DNA from 4 places in the Pseudoalteromonas sp. SWN166 genome. Region 2 is predicted to be linked to each of the others. Evidence: predicted binding sites of a transcription regulator. Region 2 holds the regulator's gene; each other region holds the start of a gene.
The links. Region 2 encodes LexA, which represses DNA repair genes until DNA is damaged. Its sites were predicted from a motif close to TACTGTATNNNNATACAGTA; they were not measured.
Positions count from the first base shown of each region.

Region 1: a site for LexA is predicted at 1,961-1,980, ahead of ruvC (crossover junction endodeoxyribonuclease RuvC). Genes of this name have one in related genera too.
Region 3: a site for LexA is predicted at 1,386-1,405, ahead of dinB (DNA polymerase IV). Genes of this name have one in related genera too.
Region 4: a site for LexA is predicted at 1,737-1,756, ahead of I6F49_RS03725 (exonuclease domain-containing protein). Genes of this name have one in related genera too.

Region 1 is NZ_JADYXB010000028.1:7,098-10,531, forward strand. Features, by position in the region: gene ruvB (Holliday junction branch migration DNA helicase RuvB) at 1-758, opposite strand, end outside; gene ruvA (Holliday junction branch migration protein RuvA) at 766-1,383, opposite strand; gene ruvC (crossover junction endodeoxyribonuclease RuvC) at 1,386-1,910, opposite strand; gene I6F49_RS15025 (ABC transporter permease) at 2,042-3,434, opposite strand, start outside.
Region 2 is NZ_JADYXB010000021.1:46,517-49,950, forward strand. Features, by position in the region: gene ctaD (cytochrome c oxidase subunit I) at 1-308, opposite strand, end outside; gene coxB (cytochrome c oxidase subunit II) at 308-1,450, opposite strand; gene lexA (transcriptional repressor LexA) at 1,917-2,534, opposite strand; gene I6F49_RS13350 (PaaI family thioesterase) at 2,702-3,142, shown strand; gene I6F49_RS13355 (hypothetical protein) at 3,143-3,434, opposite strand, start outside.
Region 3 is NZ_JADYXB010000011.1:101,718-105,151, forward strand. Features, by position in the region: gene I6F49_RS09080 (M17 family metallopeptidase) at 1-191, opposite strand, end outside; gene dinB (DNA polymerase IV) at 321-1,373, opposite strand; gene I6F49_RS09090 (hypothetical protein) at 1,714-1,890, opposite strand; gene I6F49_RS09095 (acyl-CoA thioesterase) at 2,058-2,486, shown strand; gene I6F49_RS09100 (aldo/keto reductase) at 2,505-3,434, shown strand, end outside.
Region 4 is NZ_JADYXB010000004.1:78,785-82,218, forward strand. Features, by position in the region: gene I6F49_RS03725 (exonuclease domain-containing protein) at 1-1,725, opposite strand, end outside; partial or broken gene I6F49_RS03730 (tyrosine-protein phosphatase) at 1,855-2,034, shown strand; gene I6F49_RS03735 (hypothetical protein) at 2,162-2,500, opposite strand; gene I6F49_RS03740 (hypothetical protein) at 2,879-3,434, opposite strand, start outside.

The DNA of each region.
Region 1 (3,434 bases), on a different contig from region 2:
ATATCAAGGGCTTGCTTAGCTACCTCGGCGTTTACTGTGCCGTCAGACTTTACTTGTGTGTAATCACGTACGCGGCGCAATAAGCGGTTAGCTATACGCGGTGTGCCGCGCGAGCGTTGTGCAATTTCGGTTGCGCCGTCGTCGCACATTTCTAAACCAAGATAATGTGCAGAGCGCCCTACTATATGTGATAAATCCTCTACTGAATAAAACTCTAATCGCTGCACAATACCAAAACGGTCACGTAGTGGCGATGTAAGTGAGCCTGCTCGCGTGGTTGCACCTATGAGTGTAAATGCTGGTAAATCTAATTTAATAGAACGCGCAGCTGGGCCTTCACCAATCATTATATCAAGCTGGTAGTCTTCCATCGCTGGGTAGAGTATTTCTTCAACTTGCGGGCTTAGTCTGTGTATTTCATCAATAAACAGTACGTCGCCTTCTTCTAAATTAGTAAGTAGTGCGGCTAAATCGCCCGCTTTTTCAAGTACTGGGCCTGATGTTGTTTTAATGCTTACGTGTAATTCGTTGGCCACAATGTTTGCAAGCGTGGTTTTACCAAGCCCTGGAGGGCCAAATATTAATAAATGATCGAGCGCTTCACCACGGGTTCGAGCAGCTTCAATAAAAATTTCCATTTGCTGCTTAACATGAGGCTGGCCTCTGTAATCGGCTAAAAGTTTAGGCCTTATTGCACGATCTATAGAGTCTTCATTTGTTTTTTCAGTCGCATCAATTAAGCGATCCGCTTCAATCATGGGTTACTCACAACATTGATTTTAAAGATTCTCTAATAAGAACCTCAGTAGACATATCGGGTTTGCTTATCGATTTTACTGCTTTTTGAGCTTGTGGCAATTTATAACCTAATGCAAGCAGTGCCGATACGGCATCATCGGCTGCGTTATTAGCTATTGTCGCATCGCTCATTGGCTCTATTACTGCGCTGTCGCTAAATGGCGTAAATAAATCATTGCCCCAATCTTTTAATCTGTCTTTCATTTCGAGTACTAAACGCTCGGCTGTTTTTTTACCTACACCCGGTAATTTAACAAGCGATGTTGAGTCTTCGTTATTCACACAACTCACAAATTGCTTAGCCGACATACCCGACAAAATAGCTAAACCAAGTTTTGGTCCTACGCCATTTGCTTTTAATAGCTCTCTAAATAAGGCACGCTCAACTTTATTATTAAAACCAAATAATAACTGAGCATCTTCGCGCACTACAAAGTGAGTGTAAACAATCGCGTTTTCACCAATTTTTGGTAAATCGTAAAAACAGGTCATTGGCATTTGTACTTCGTAACCTACACCACTTACTTCGAGTAAGATTTCTGGTGGCTGTTTTTCGACTAAAATACCATTTAAGCGGCCTATCATAGTTATTTCCTTAAACGTCCTCTAACGGTTTTGCTTGCGCTACCCGCTAGTTTAATTAAATTTTGTTCTGAATGGGCATGGCAAATAGCAATAGCCAGTGCATCAGCTGCATCGGCTTGTGGTGTACCGGGTAGTTTTAAAATATTTTTTACCATGTGTTGCACTTGTGTTTTATCTGCGCCACCGTTTCCTACTACCGCTTGCTTAATTTGCCTTGCTGAATACTCAAATACGGGTAAGTCGGCCATTGCAGCGCCCACAATAGCTGCGCCTCTAGCTTGGCCTAGTTTTAAAGCAGAATCGGGGTTATGCGCCATAAATACTTTTTCAATGGCAAAGGTTTCTGGCGAAAACTGCTCAATAAGCTGTGTAATGCCTTGGTAAATCATTTTAAGCCTAACCGGAAAAGGATGATCGGCTAACTTAATACAGCCACTGCCTAAGTATGTAAATTTAGAACCTTGGTGGGCAACAACGCCATATCCGGTCAAACGTGAACCAGGATCGATCCCTAAAATAATGGCCAAACTTGCATTCTCATTATTGTTATTTTTAAATTACGCTAATAATGCCAGAGCACTGTATAAATTACCAGTACAAAGAAAACAAAAATGCCCACATGTTAGGTGGGCATTTAAAGGAGCATGTTAGTTTAAGCTTACCCTAGGGCACGCACTAATCCTTGAGTGTTTTGTTTAAGTGTTCGGGCAATCATTAAATAGCCTAAACCGGCTACAAATACGCCGCCCGCTACCGGCCCAATAATCCATATATGCGGGTGTAGCTTACCGGCTAAATCAAACATTTGTTGCTGCACAATTAAAAGCGCTATATCACTAAAAAATGCGGCAACTAAACCGGCTAAACCACCGAGTAATAAAAACTCATACAGGGTCGCGTTTTTAATTAATCGGCTTTTAGCACCAAGTGTTCTAAGTATTACAATTTCTTGCATACGTTCACCCAAGCTAGCTTGCACTTGCGATATAAGTACAAGCGCTCCACACAGCACAACAATAGCCAGTACAAAGCCAATGGCGAGCGATACTTGCGAAATAGTTGTTTGTATTTGCTTAACAAAGTTATCAATGTCAATGGCTGTAATAGTTGGGTAAGTGCGCAGTAACTGGCTAAAGTCACGCTTTTGCTCTGGGTTTATGCGTACCGACGAAATATACGTTGCCGGAAAATCTGCAAGTACATCTGGGCTTAAAATAATAAAAAAGTTAGGTTTAAGCGTAGCCCAATTAACTTTACGAACACTGGTAATTTTAGCGTCGAACGACTGCGAACCAATTAAAAATGTAAGCGTGTCGCCTATTTCAACATCTAAACGCTCGAGCATCGACTCCTCTACTGAGGCTTCGGCTGTTGCATTTTCACCAAACCACGCGCCTTGTGTTACTTCGTTTTGATCTGGTACATCCTTAAGCCATGTAAGGTTTAGCTCACGGCCAATACCGGCACGTGCTTCTTCGTCTTTTTTCTCGTTATCTTGCAGTGATACAGAACGCGCTACCAACTCGCCGTTCACCGCATTTACGCGCCCACGAATAGTTGGATAAAACTCTGATACTTGAATATCTTTTTGAGCTAAATATTCATTAATTGGCTCAAGCTCATTTTGCGCAATATTAACTAAAAACGCATTAGGCGCATCGTTTGGTAGTTGCGACTGCCAATCAGATATCATGTCGTTTTTAAGTACCACTAAAAACAGCAGTAATTTAATCGCTAACGAAAAACTAATTAACTGTACCGCGTTCACATTTGCACGCTTTTGAATAGATGCAATTGCAAGCGACCAACTGTTACCCGGTTTTAAGCCAAGCTTTCGGCCGCCACCAAATATTAATTTAGATACTAAAAACAGCACACCAATTAGCGCAAGTGTTGAGGCAAACAAAATAAGCGTTATTTTTATGTTGTTACTAAATAACCACATTAATAAAAACACAGTTAGCGCACTCATGCCTAAATGCACACGGCTTACTGCCAACTTGTCACCTAAGTTACGGCGCAGCACTCTAAGCGGTGGAATATCAAATAAA
Region 2 (3,434 bases):
GGGATCATCCAATTAGCAAGGCCTGTAAAGGCCGGCATAACCGCACCAAACACCATAATCAAGCCATGCACTGTGGTCATTTGATTAAAAAAGTGAGGATCGACCAACTGTAAACCAGGTTGAAATAATTCAGCCCTGATCACCATGGCCATTGCGCCGCCAATTAAAAACATGGTCAGCGAAAAAATTAAATATAAACTACCAATATCTTTATGGTTAGTTGTATAAAGCCAGCGTTTAAAGCCTTTTGCAGGATGATGAGCATGGTCAGCTTCATTGGCGTTAGGTTGTTCTACTATGCTACTCATTAGTTCGCCTCCACTTTGGCATCAATTGCTGCCTGTATTTGACTCGGCTGAATAACATCACCCGTATCGTTACCCCACGCATTACGTTTATAAGTAATAACAGCTGCTAATTGCTTTATAGATAACTGCTTGGCAAACGCTTGCATTGCCGTACCTGGTCGTCCATGGATAACTACATCAATGTGATCTTTTATATCGCCAAGCACTATCGGGCTGCCTTTAAGCGCAGGAAAAACACCCGGCAATCCCATGCCAGTAGGCTGATGACACGCCGCGCAGCTGGCCATATACACTTGCTCGCCTAAAGTCATTAACTCTTCTTTTGGGAGGGTTTTATCAAGTAATGCGGCATCTGCTAATGCTGCTTTTTGTTTCGCCTGCTTTGCATCGGCTAGCCATACTTTAAAGTCAGCTTCAGATTTAGCTTCAACCACTACGGGCATAAAGCCATGATCTTTACCGCAAAGCTCGGCACATTGACCTCGGTAAATACCTTCCTCGTTAATATTGGTCCATGTTTCGTTTATAAATCCCGGGTTAGCGTCTTTTTTCACAGCAAAATCAGGTACCCACCATGAGTGAATAACATCATCAGAGGTCATTAAAAAACGTACTTTTTGATTTATTGGCAGTACAAGAGGTTTATCAACCTCAAGTAAGTAGTTAGGATTTTTATCTGCAAGATTCGCTATTTCGTCTTGAGGGGTGGATAAAATAGAATAAAATGCGACGTCTTCGCCCATATATTCATAGTGCCATTTCCATTGCGAACCTGTGATTTTAATAGTGAGATCAGCTTTGCTGGCATCTTCCATTGCAATTAGGGTTTTAGTGGCTGGTACTGCCATAGCAATTAAAATAACGAATGGAATAGCTGTCCAAAGTATTTCTACTTTAGTGCTTTCGTGAAATTGGGCAGGTATAGCCCCTTTAGATTTACGGTGATGAATAAGTGCCCAAAACATAATTGCGAACACTATCACCCCAATCACACAACATATTATAAATATGGTCATGTGCAGCTGATATACATTATTGCTTATATCGGTTACGCCTTTGCGCATATTGTATTGGCTATTAGCCAAAACTGGGTGCGAAAAAACACATAATATAAGCCACAAGGTAGAGGTCAGTTTACCCATGTGACGGCTCCTTTGATGCTATTGCGAGTGCAAAGCGAAGAGGCATACGGCTTAAACGCCAATTCGTTATTTTTATTATTTAACCAATCTTGTTTTTTTGACTGGTATCGCTGCCCCAACAAAGAGTTTGTATATTGTGTGTTCTCAAAACTGAAAAGCTGTGAGTTATTGTTAGTTCAGCACACTAATGATTAGCTAAAAAATGAGCAACAAGCAAGCTTTAGTATAAAAAACAACCGAGTAATATTTAAAAATCAATCAAGTATCTGCAAGCATATCGACTATTTAACATTCAAAAAGCGAGCAAAACAAAGGGGTGTAACACATAAGGAAGGAGAAAAGCATGAGTGAAAAAAGTTTACAGTCTAAATAATCAGTTAGCTGTTTTTCGCATAATTAAAAACAGAAAATGCGTACTAATTAGTACGCATTTATAAAACTGCTTGTTTAAAAGCTATTTTTAAAGTCACATCCAATCAGCGTTTCTTATAACGCCAACGGCTAAGCCTTCAATATTAAAAGACTCATTCTCAAGATCTACTTCAATAGATTCAAAATCGTCGTTTTCAGCATGAAGTAATACTTTACGACCCGCTTTCTCAAGACGTTTTACAGTTACGTCTTCATCTACGCGGGCAACAACAACTTGCCCGTTTTCAGCGGTTTGAGTACGATGCACAGCAAGTAAATCGCCATCCATAATACCAATATCCTTCATGCTCATACCGTTAACGCGTAGTAAAAAATCGGCGGCTGGTTTAAACATTAAAGGATCGATTTTACAGTGACTTTCAACGTGCTCTTGCGCCAAAATAGGTGAACCAGCAGCAACACGCCCTATAAGTGGTAAACCTAATTGTTCAGGCTCTTCTTCTTCAATTAATTGAATACCACGGCTTGCACCTGGTTTCATTTTAATTGCGCCTTTTTTAGCAAGTGCTTTTAAATGTTCTTCAGCAGCATTGGCACTTTTAAAACCTAGTGTTTGCGCTATTTCAGCACGTGTAGGAGGCATACCAGTGTCTTTAATAAAAACTTTAATTAGTTCGAGTATTTGAGCTTGGCGGTTCGTTAATGGTCGCATACAACTGGTTTTCCATACAGTACATTTAACTGTGAGTATATACAGTTAAATAAAAATCGCAAATTTAAATTATGTCTTAAAATAGCCAAAGTAATTTCACTTGTGTACATTTTAGGGATATAACTAAAGCTAAGTTTATAAATGATTAAAAAGGCAAAGGAGTCGTTATGAGTATTTGGTATCAACCTATTACTTTAGAGTTTTGCAAACAGCTAGATGAAGGTATAAATGGTCAAGGTACGCTGATGAAAACTATGGGGATAGAAATCACAGAAATTGGTGATGATTACTTAGTTGCAACTATGCCTGCCATACCTGAGCATCATAACCCAATGGGAATGGTTCACGGTGGTGCTAATGTTGTACTTGCCGAAACAGTAGCGAGTTATGCTGCTAACTTTGTTGTCGATTTCACAAAATTTTACTGTGTAGGGCAGGAAATTAGCGCAAGCCATTTAAAAGCATCTCGCAACGGTACTTTAACTGCCACGGCAAGAGCATTTCATATTGGCAAACGTAGTTCAGTATGGGAAATAAAAATTACAAATAGCCGCAATGAGCTGTGCTGCGTATCAAAAATGACCGCAGCAGTCGTAGAGCGAAGATAGTTACTTTTCGATTGGGTAAATTGTAATTTCCATACCCGCACCAATCGCAGATATACGTAATAATGTATCTGCATCTAAGGCTTGGTTAAAGCACTTAGGAGATGTGCCTGATTCAAAGCCAATATCAAACGTTCTACGTGAACAACCTAACCATTGCTTTAGCGCGTTACGCGAACACGATTCAATAAGCTCACATATATGGTTTATTGCTTTATCAGGTGTGCTAACCTCACCTGTAGCTTCAATACGCGCTAATTGACGGTATTCGTCTTTGTCATAATGTAAAATCGTA
Region 3 (3,434 bases), on a different contig from region 2:
AGTACAACGCGCTTGTTTTCAATCACTAATAAAGTAACTTGCTTACCAATGCGAGAATCAACTTTTGCCTGCGCTAAAATAGCGTCACGTAATGAATTGTTTGGTAATTGAGAAAAGTCATCACTAATAATAATAAGCGCATCATGAGATGTGCATTCAAGGCTTGCACTAACCGCTTGAGGGTATGCCATAAATAAAGTCCTGTTAGAAAACATAAGCCCCTATTATCGTCGATTTAAATATTGAAGACCAGCTAGGTGCGATGAGCTAATTATACAAGTTGCCAATAAATGGCAACTTGGAGTTACAGGCTTTACAGCTTAATCAAGAATACTCAGTTGGAAGTTTTGTTCTGGCTCGTTTTTAATGCCAACACCTATGCCAAGTAACCGAACAGGCTGTTGTAGCCCTCGTTGATAGGCCTTAGTCAGGAGTTGAATAAATATTTCAGTATTTAGCTCGTGATATGCTTGGTCGGCTGAAGTTACTACAAAATTAGCAAACTTCACTTTAACACTCAGTTTATTTATACGGTTTTGTAGTTGTTGCTTATTAAGCCTTAAAACTAATTCGTCTAACAGTTTTGGAAGCTCATCTAAGCACTCTTGCAAACTTGTTTTATTGTATTCGTAGGTATGTTCAACACTCAGCGATTTTCTTATGCGATCTGTCGATACTTTACCAACATACTCACCTGCACATTTTTGATAAAGCGACACGCCAAAATTACCTACATGTTGCTGCATCCAATTTACGCCTTTTTCGCGTACATCTTTGCCGGTATATAGCCCTTTTAAATTGAGTTTTTCGAGTGTTACTTTACCTACACCCGGAATTTTACCCAGCGGTAATTGCGCCAAAAAGTCATCGACCTCGTGAGGCAAAACTACAAATTGACCATTCGGTTTTTTTTCGTCGCTGGCTATTTTGGCAATAAACTTAATAGGTGCAATACCTGCCGATGCAGTAAGCCCTGTGGCTGTGTAAATATCCGCTCTTATTTGCTGTGCTATAAGCGTGGCACTGCCTTTACAAGCACTACTGTCTGTTACATCAAGGTAGGCTTCGTCTAAAGAAAGAGGTTCAACTAAGTCTGTGTAGCGGTTAAATACTTCGCGTATCTGGTTTGAAGCTTCTTTGTATACAGCCATGCGCCCAGGAACAATAACTAAATCGGGGCATAATTGTTTAGCATGATAGTTCGACATAGCCGAGCGCACGCCATACTCTCTCGCTATATAGTTAGCAGTTGAGAGCACGCCTCGTCGGCTATTGCCTCCAATAGCAAGCGGTACATGTGCAAGTTTTGGGTTATCTCGCATTTCTACTGCTGCGTAAAAGCAATCCATGTCTATGTGAATAAACTTTTTCATCACCACTATAACGACTGGTTATTTATACAGTCATTATTATAGAATCAATTGTGATAAGCAAGCCTAGGGCCTGTTTATCTTTCGAGGTTAAATTTGCAGCAGTATGTTTGGTATTTAGGCAAGGCAGAGCCTATGTAGTGTGGTTATTCCCCATAAATAGGCGATAACGTAGCACAAATGCCAAACATACGCTGCCCGAAGGGTTCTGCCTAGGGGCAATTTACTCTTTGTTGCTCGGTTTTTACTTAGCCCACTAGGTCACAAACCTCGCGCCGCGATTAAATAGCCCCTAGATTGAACAAATTTTAATCCTGAAAGGTCAACTGGCCCTAGTTAACGATTAAAAAAAGCGTTTATTGTCTTCAGGCTCTTTATAACCGCGTAGCCAAAATATAACCTCGAATAAAAACCCCGCTAGCATTAAAATAATAGCGCCAGATACGTTACCCATTGCATAACAGGTGAAAGAGGCTATAAAAACCAAACAAGCTAAAAACCAATTAATTATATTTTGCATACATACCTCTGTGTGTTTTTGTCTTGTGTGTTTTTACCGTGCCACTTAACTGTAGACCTAAAATTAAATAGGTACAATCATCTTACAAAAAAACATACTCTAATTACCTTGAGCTCATAACACCATATTGATAATCTAAGTGCTTTAAAATTAAGGGCCAATACATAATGCAAACGTTTAAAGATCAGCACCCTATTCATACCGACATCACCGTAGCATGGGCTGATATGGATGCACTGCAACACGTAAATAATGTAGTGTATTTACGTTACTTTGAAATAGCCCGAATCGACTTTTTAAATAAAATAAATCTGTTCGACACAATAAGCCCAAATGGTGTGGGCCCAGTAATTAGCGAAAATAATATTCGTTATAAACGCCCTGTCACCTTTCCCGATACGCTTACAGTGGGTGTTACTATTACTGATATAAAAACAGACCGCTTCACCATGAATTACACCGTTTACAGCCATGTTCAAAAGGCTATAACAACAACGGGTACTTCTAAAGTTGTCATGTTTGATTTTACAACAGGGCAAAAAGCTGCGATCTCTGAGCCTCTTTTATCGGCTTTAACTAGCCACGCTCAACACTAATTTAGCTAAGGAATTTTTATGAAATACAGCCCACTAGGTAGCAGTGGTGTAGACGTATCTAGAGTGTGCCTAGGCAGTATGACTTGGGGCAAACAAAACACTCAAAGCGATGCGGATGAGCAAATAGCCTACGCGCTAGAGCAAGGCGTAAACTTTATTGATACAGCCGAAATGTATGCTGTGCCTCCTTCTCCAGAGACCTATGGTAAAACAGAGGAAATTATTGGCGATTGGCTATCGCGTAATAAACAAAAACGCGGCGATGTAGTACTTGCCACAAAAATTGCAGGCAATGGCTTATCGTGGGTACGTGATGGTGGCAATATTACTCGCCAAACAGTAATAGAAGCCGTGGACGATTCACTCAAGCGCCTTCAAACCGACTACATCGATTTATATCAGTTACATTGGCCAAACCGTTCAACACCACATTTTGGTAGGCAGTGGCCTGGCACGCTTAAATTTACTGACGTAAATACACAAGAGCAGCAAGCTAGTATGCTCGATATTCTAGAAGGACTTAATGAATGTGTAAAAGCAGGAAAAATTAAGCACTGCGGTTTATCTGACGACACGCCATGGGGTATCAGCCAGTTTTTAAGTTTAGCTAAAGAGCATAACTTACCGCGTATGGTGTCTATTCAAAACGAATTTAGCCTAGCGCATGCTAAAGATTGGCCATATTTAATAGAGCAATGTGTTCATGAAGAGATTGCCTACTTACCATGGTCGCCTCTGGCTGCCGGTTTATTAACGGGTAAATACTTAAATGGCGCTCGCCCTGAAGGCTCTCGATGGACCTTCATGCAGCGCAACGGCATTTTTAGAGATACACCCAATGCAGAACAAGCCACTAAGCAATATGTTGAGCTGGCTCATGCAAATAATATTACCCCAGCGCAGCTTGCGCTAGCATGGTGTAACCAGGTTGATGGTGTTACATCTTCA
Region 4 (3,434 bases), on a different contig from region 2:
GCCAATTTCGGTAATGCGGTTACCGCCTTTTAAGCCGCCCGTGGTTTCTATATCGACCACACTGTAAATACGGTTTGGATCTACAAACCATTTAACAGCGGCAATGTGTACCTCAAAGCCCACATTTTTTAAGTTATCAATGGTGGTTAATTGGTTGCGCCTAAGTTTGTCGCCCGGTGCTTTTACTTCTTCAAAATGTACTTTGCCATTATTGATAACCATTAAGTCGGGGTAGCCGTCTTTTAGTTGTAAATAATGCTTACTCATATTGGTTAAATGAGTAATTAATGCCTCATGCGGGCTATTTAAAATGAGTGCTTCTAACGGTTGTAGTAGCTCTTGGTGCCATCTAAATAAACCATTAGGTTGCTCAAAGTATTGCGCTGCATTTTTGCATACTAAATTAAGTAATGCTTGCGACGTTTGGCACTGCGCTAAGCGCTCATCTATTTGTGTTTGCTGCGCTTCATAAAAATTACCAAGCCTTAATACTTGCGGATAAATATCAAACTCATTACATGGCGGGTAAGGCGACTCTACAAATAACTCGTGCCAAAATACTAAACCAAACAAACTTTGCCAAAGCGTGTTTTCGGTATTAAATACTGCCATACCTTGGCGAGTATAATAATCGTTTACGCCCTGCTCTACTTCACCTCGGTACAGTTCATCTATTTCTAGCACGCACTGGGTATCGCTAAGCATGGCACTTAAACGCGAACGTGTTTTTTTATTAAACTTACGCATTAAAAAATCGTCAGCAAAATACAGTAAATCATCCGTAAGCGGATTTTCAATAATGGCTTCTAACCGTGCTTTTACCCATTCTTTATTGCCAAGCCTGTATTGCTCTCTTATTTGAATTTCTTGTGCTTCGCTATCATCCACGCACCCTTCAAGTAAGCTAAAAGCAAGTTCGCTATCAACACCTTTTAATTGCCGATAAAGCCTTACTAATAATTTGTTTTTTAACGCAACAGCAATGGCACCGTGCGCGGCTTGCACTAAAACCTGCGACCCTAAAGCAACGTAATCGCTCTCATCGGTTATATTTTTGAATACTAACCGATAACGGTTTAGTAAATAGTTTGATTGCGCTTCATTAAGTGTTTCAAAGCGCGACAAACTCTCGCTGTGGCCTTCGCGCGTAGCGGTTAAGCCTAAGTCTCGCATTACAAAACGATTTTGATGATTCACATCACCACCGCTTAGTTTGCCTGCAAATAAAAACTCAAAATACTCGTAATAATCACTGCGGTTATTAATTACATATTGGCTATAAAGCGGCGCAAGCTCGTGTGGGCAGGCTTTAAAAAACTCACGGGCAATATCCACCAGCGCGCCTTTAGCGGCACTCTTTTTAAAGCTTATTTGCTCGTCGTAATTACTTAGCAACTCCAGCAAAGCAGGTTTGGTTAAGTGAGCCAAAAGCTGCGAGTAATGCTGCTCGTTTGGCTCAAATAAAATACCGGCTTTTTTTAGCGTATAAATAGCCTGATGCGGCGAGGTTATTTCTTCATAATTAAGCGATTGCGCTTGCACCAAATAAGGCTTACGCGAATACACACGCGCCAACATGCACTGGCTTTGCTCATCTAGCTGGTTAATTTTACTAATAAATTCACTATGTTTAGGCTCAAGTAAATGCATGCATTTACTTGTTACAAACTCAATAAGCTCTCTAAAATGCGCTAAATAGTATTTTGCTGGTAATTCTTTTTTCATAATATCGCCACAACTGTATATAAAAACAGTATCCAGTATTTGCGCTTATTATTCAATCTTAAACTTGTAATCAGTAATGCTTATAGTTGCCATATAAAAATAATGCAGAGTCAATAAGCACTAAATGTAAAAAGCGACACATTACAAACCACACTACACAAACAGACCATTGTCATACATTGCAAAGGCGGCACTGGCCGTACAAAGTTGGTAGCTGCACTTATTTTAAATTCTGCAGGTTACACAAAAGAAGAAGTATACAACCGAGTACAAAGCATTCGACCTAAAGCACTGGCTATAGAATTGTAAAAAGAGAACTTTGAGGTGTAAGGCAGAGACTGGGGAGGATTTAGCACTATAAATAGTGCTAAAAATATTTTTATACTAGTTATGGATTAGCGGTTGATGGTTTTAACTCTTGTTAGCTACCTTTACATTACGTTTGCTCGATAGATTTACTTAGTATTACACCGTCAACAATCATGAACCACTTGCCTTCTTCTTGGTATGGCGCTTTAGTAACGTCAAAAGTAGTTGTAAAAAATGCGAGTCCTACAATGAAGTCATCCCCAAAAAATTCTTTTAAAGGTGCATTAATCGAAGTTGAGCCACCGCTTTTTAAACGTTTATAAGAAACGGTACCGTCGGCAAGAATCAATAAATACATCTCTTTACTTTGCCATTCACCTACATATGATAATTTATTTTCAGGTAATGGTTTACTACACCCGAGCAAAGTAAAAACACTAAAAAATATTACTATTAAACTCTTCATATTCCCTCACGATTACTCATAGGCCAAGAGGCTGCTAACGCTGAATTATGTCGAGCGGCCTACTCTTGTCGGTATCCGCTCTAACTCCATTGTTATGAGCTTTAATCAAACATTGAAGTTTATTTAGATTGAAAATAGCAAATCACCTTTAATATTAGTGAAAATTAGATAGCTAATGATGAACAATATCACTCCAAAAATGAAAAGTAATAGCGCAACAAGGTCACACTCGAATACATTCATATAAACGTCCTTCTCTAAATGGCGATATAATTACTGTAACCACTTGTTATTTTAACCGAAGTGACCTAAGACATCATGTACGCTCAAAATATCCATTAGGGTTAACACTGTAATGCGGATCTACGAACCAGCCATTCAACGCTCATAGCAATAGTCTAAGATTTCGTTGATTCCAACCTCTTCACGGGCCAGCTTCACCTCCAATTCGTTAAGGTATGCGACATTGGGCAATTCATCAGTTCCCGATATTTTAACCGAGAAATCAGCTTTGTAACTTTTACCAACCCTCGAGAGCTCACTGCTGAGTTGGTTCAAAATATCATCTATCAACAAGAGTTGGTTTCGTCGAAAGCGGATAAGTCGGTGACAATCGAAGAAGTCCAATCGCTTTATCGAGTCATATTTTCTGCCGTTCCAGCCGGTTCTTCGCGTAGCACGATACAAAGCATGTTCTTGCGTATCTTTCCACACACTAAAATCGAAATGGTTGGTCGGATTAGGAGTGTCGTGTGTAGCCTGAGAGTGGAAGTTCGTTTCCCCAAATTGGTGTTTGTCAAGGACAGTTAAGGTCCTGTTCTGTGCGGATAACATGCGTTTTATTAGTATGGGCATGTCGAAGCGCATTACTTTGGCTGCATCCAAGATCCGTATTTCTCTCGAAAATACCTCGCCATCTCGATCCCAGTGCCTT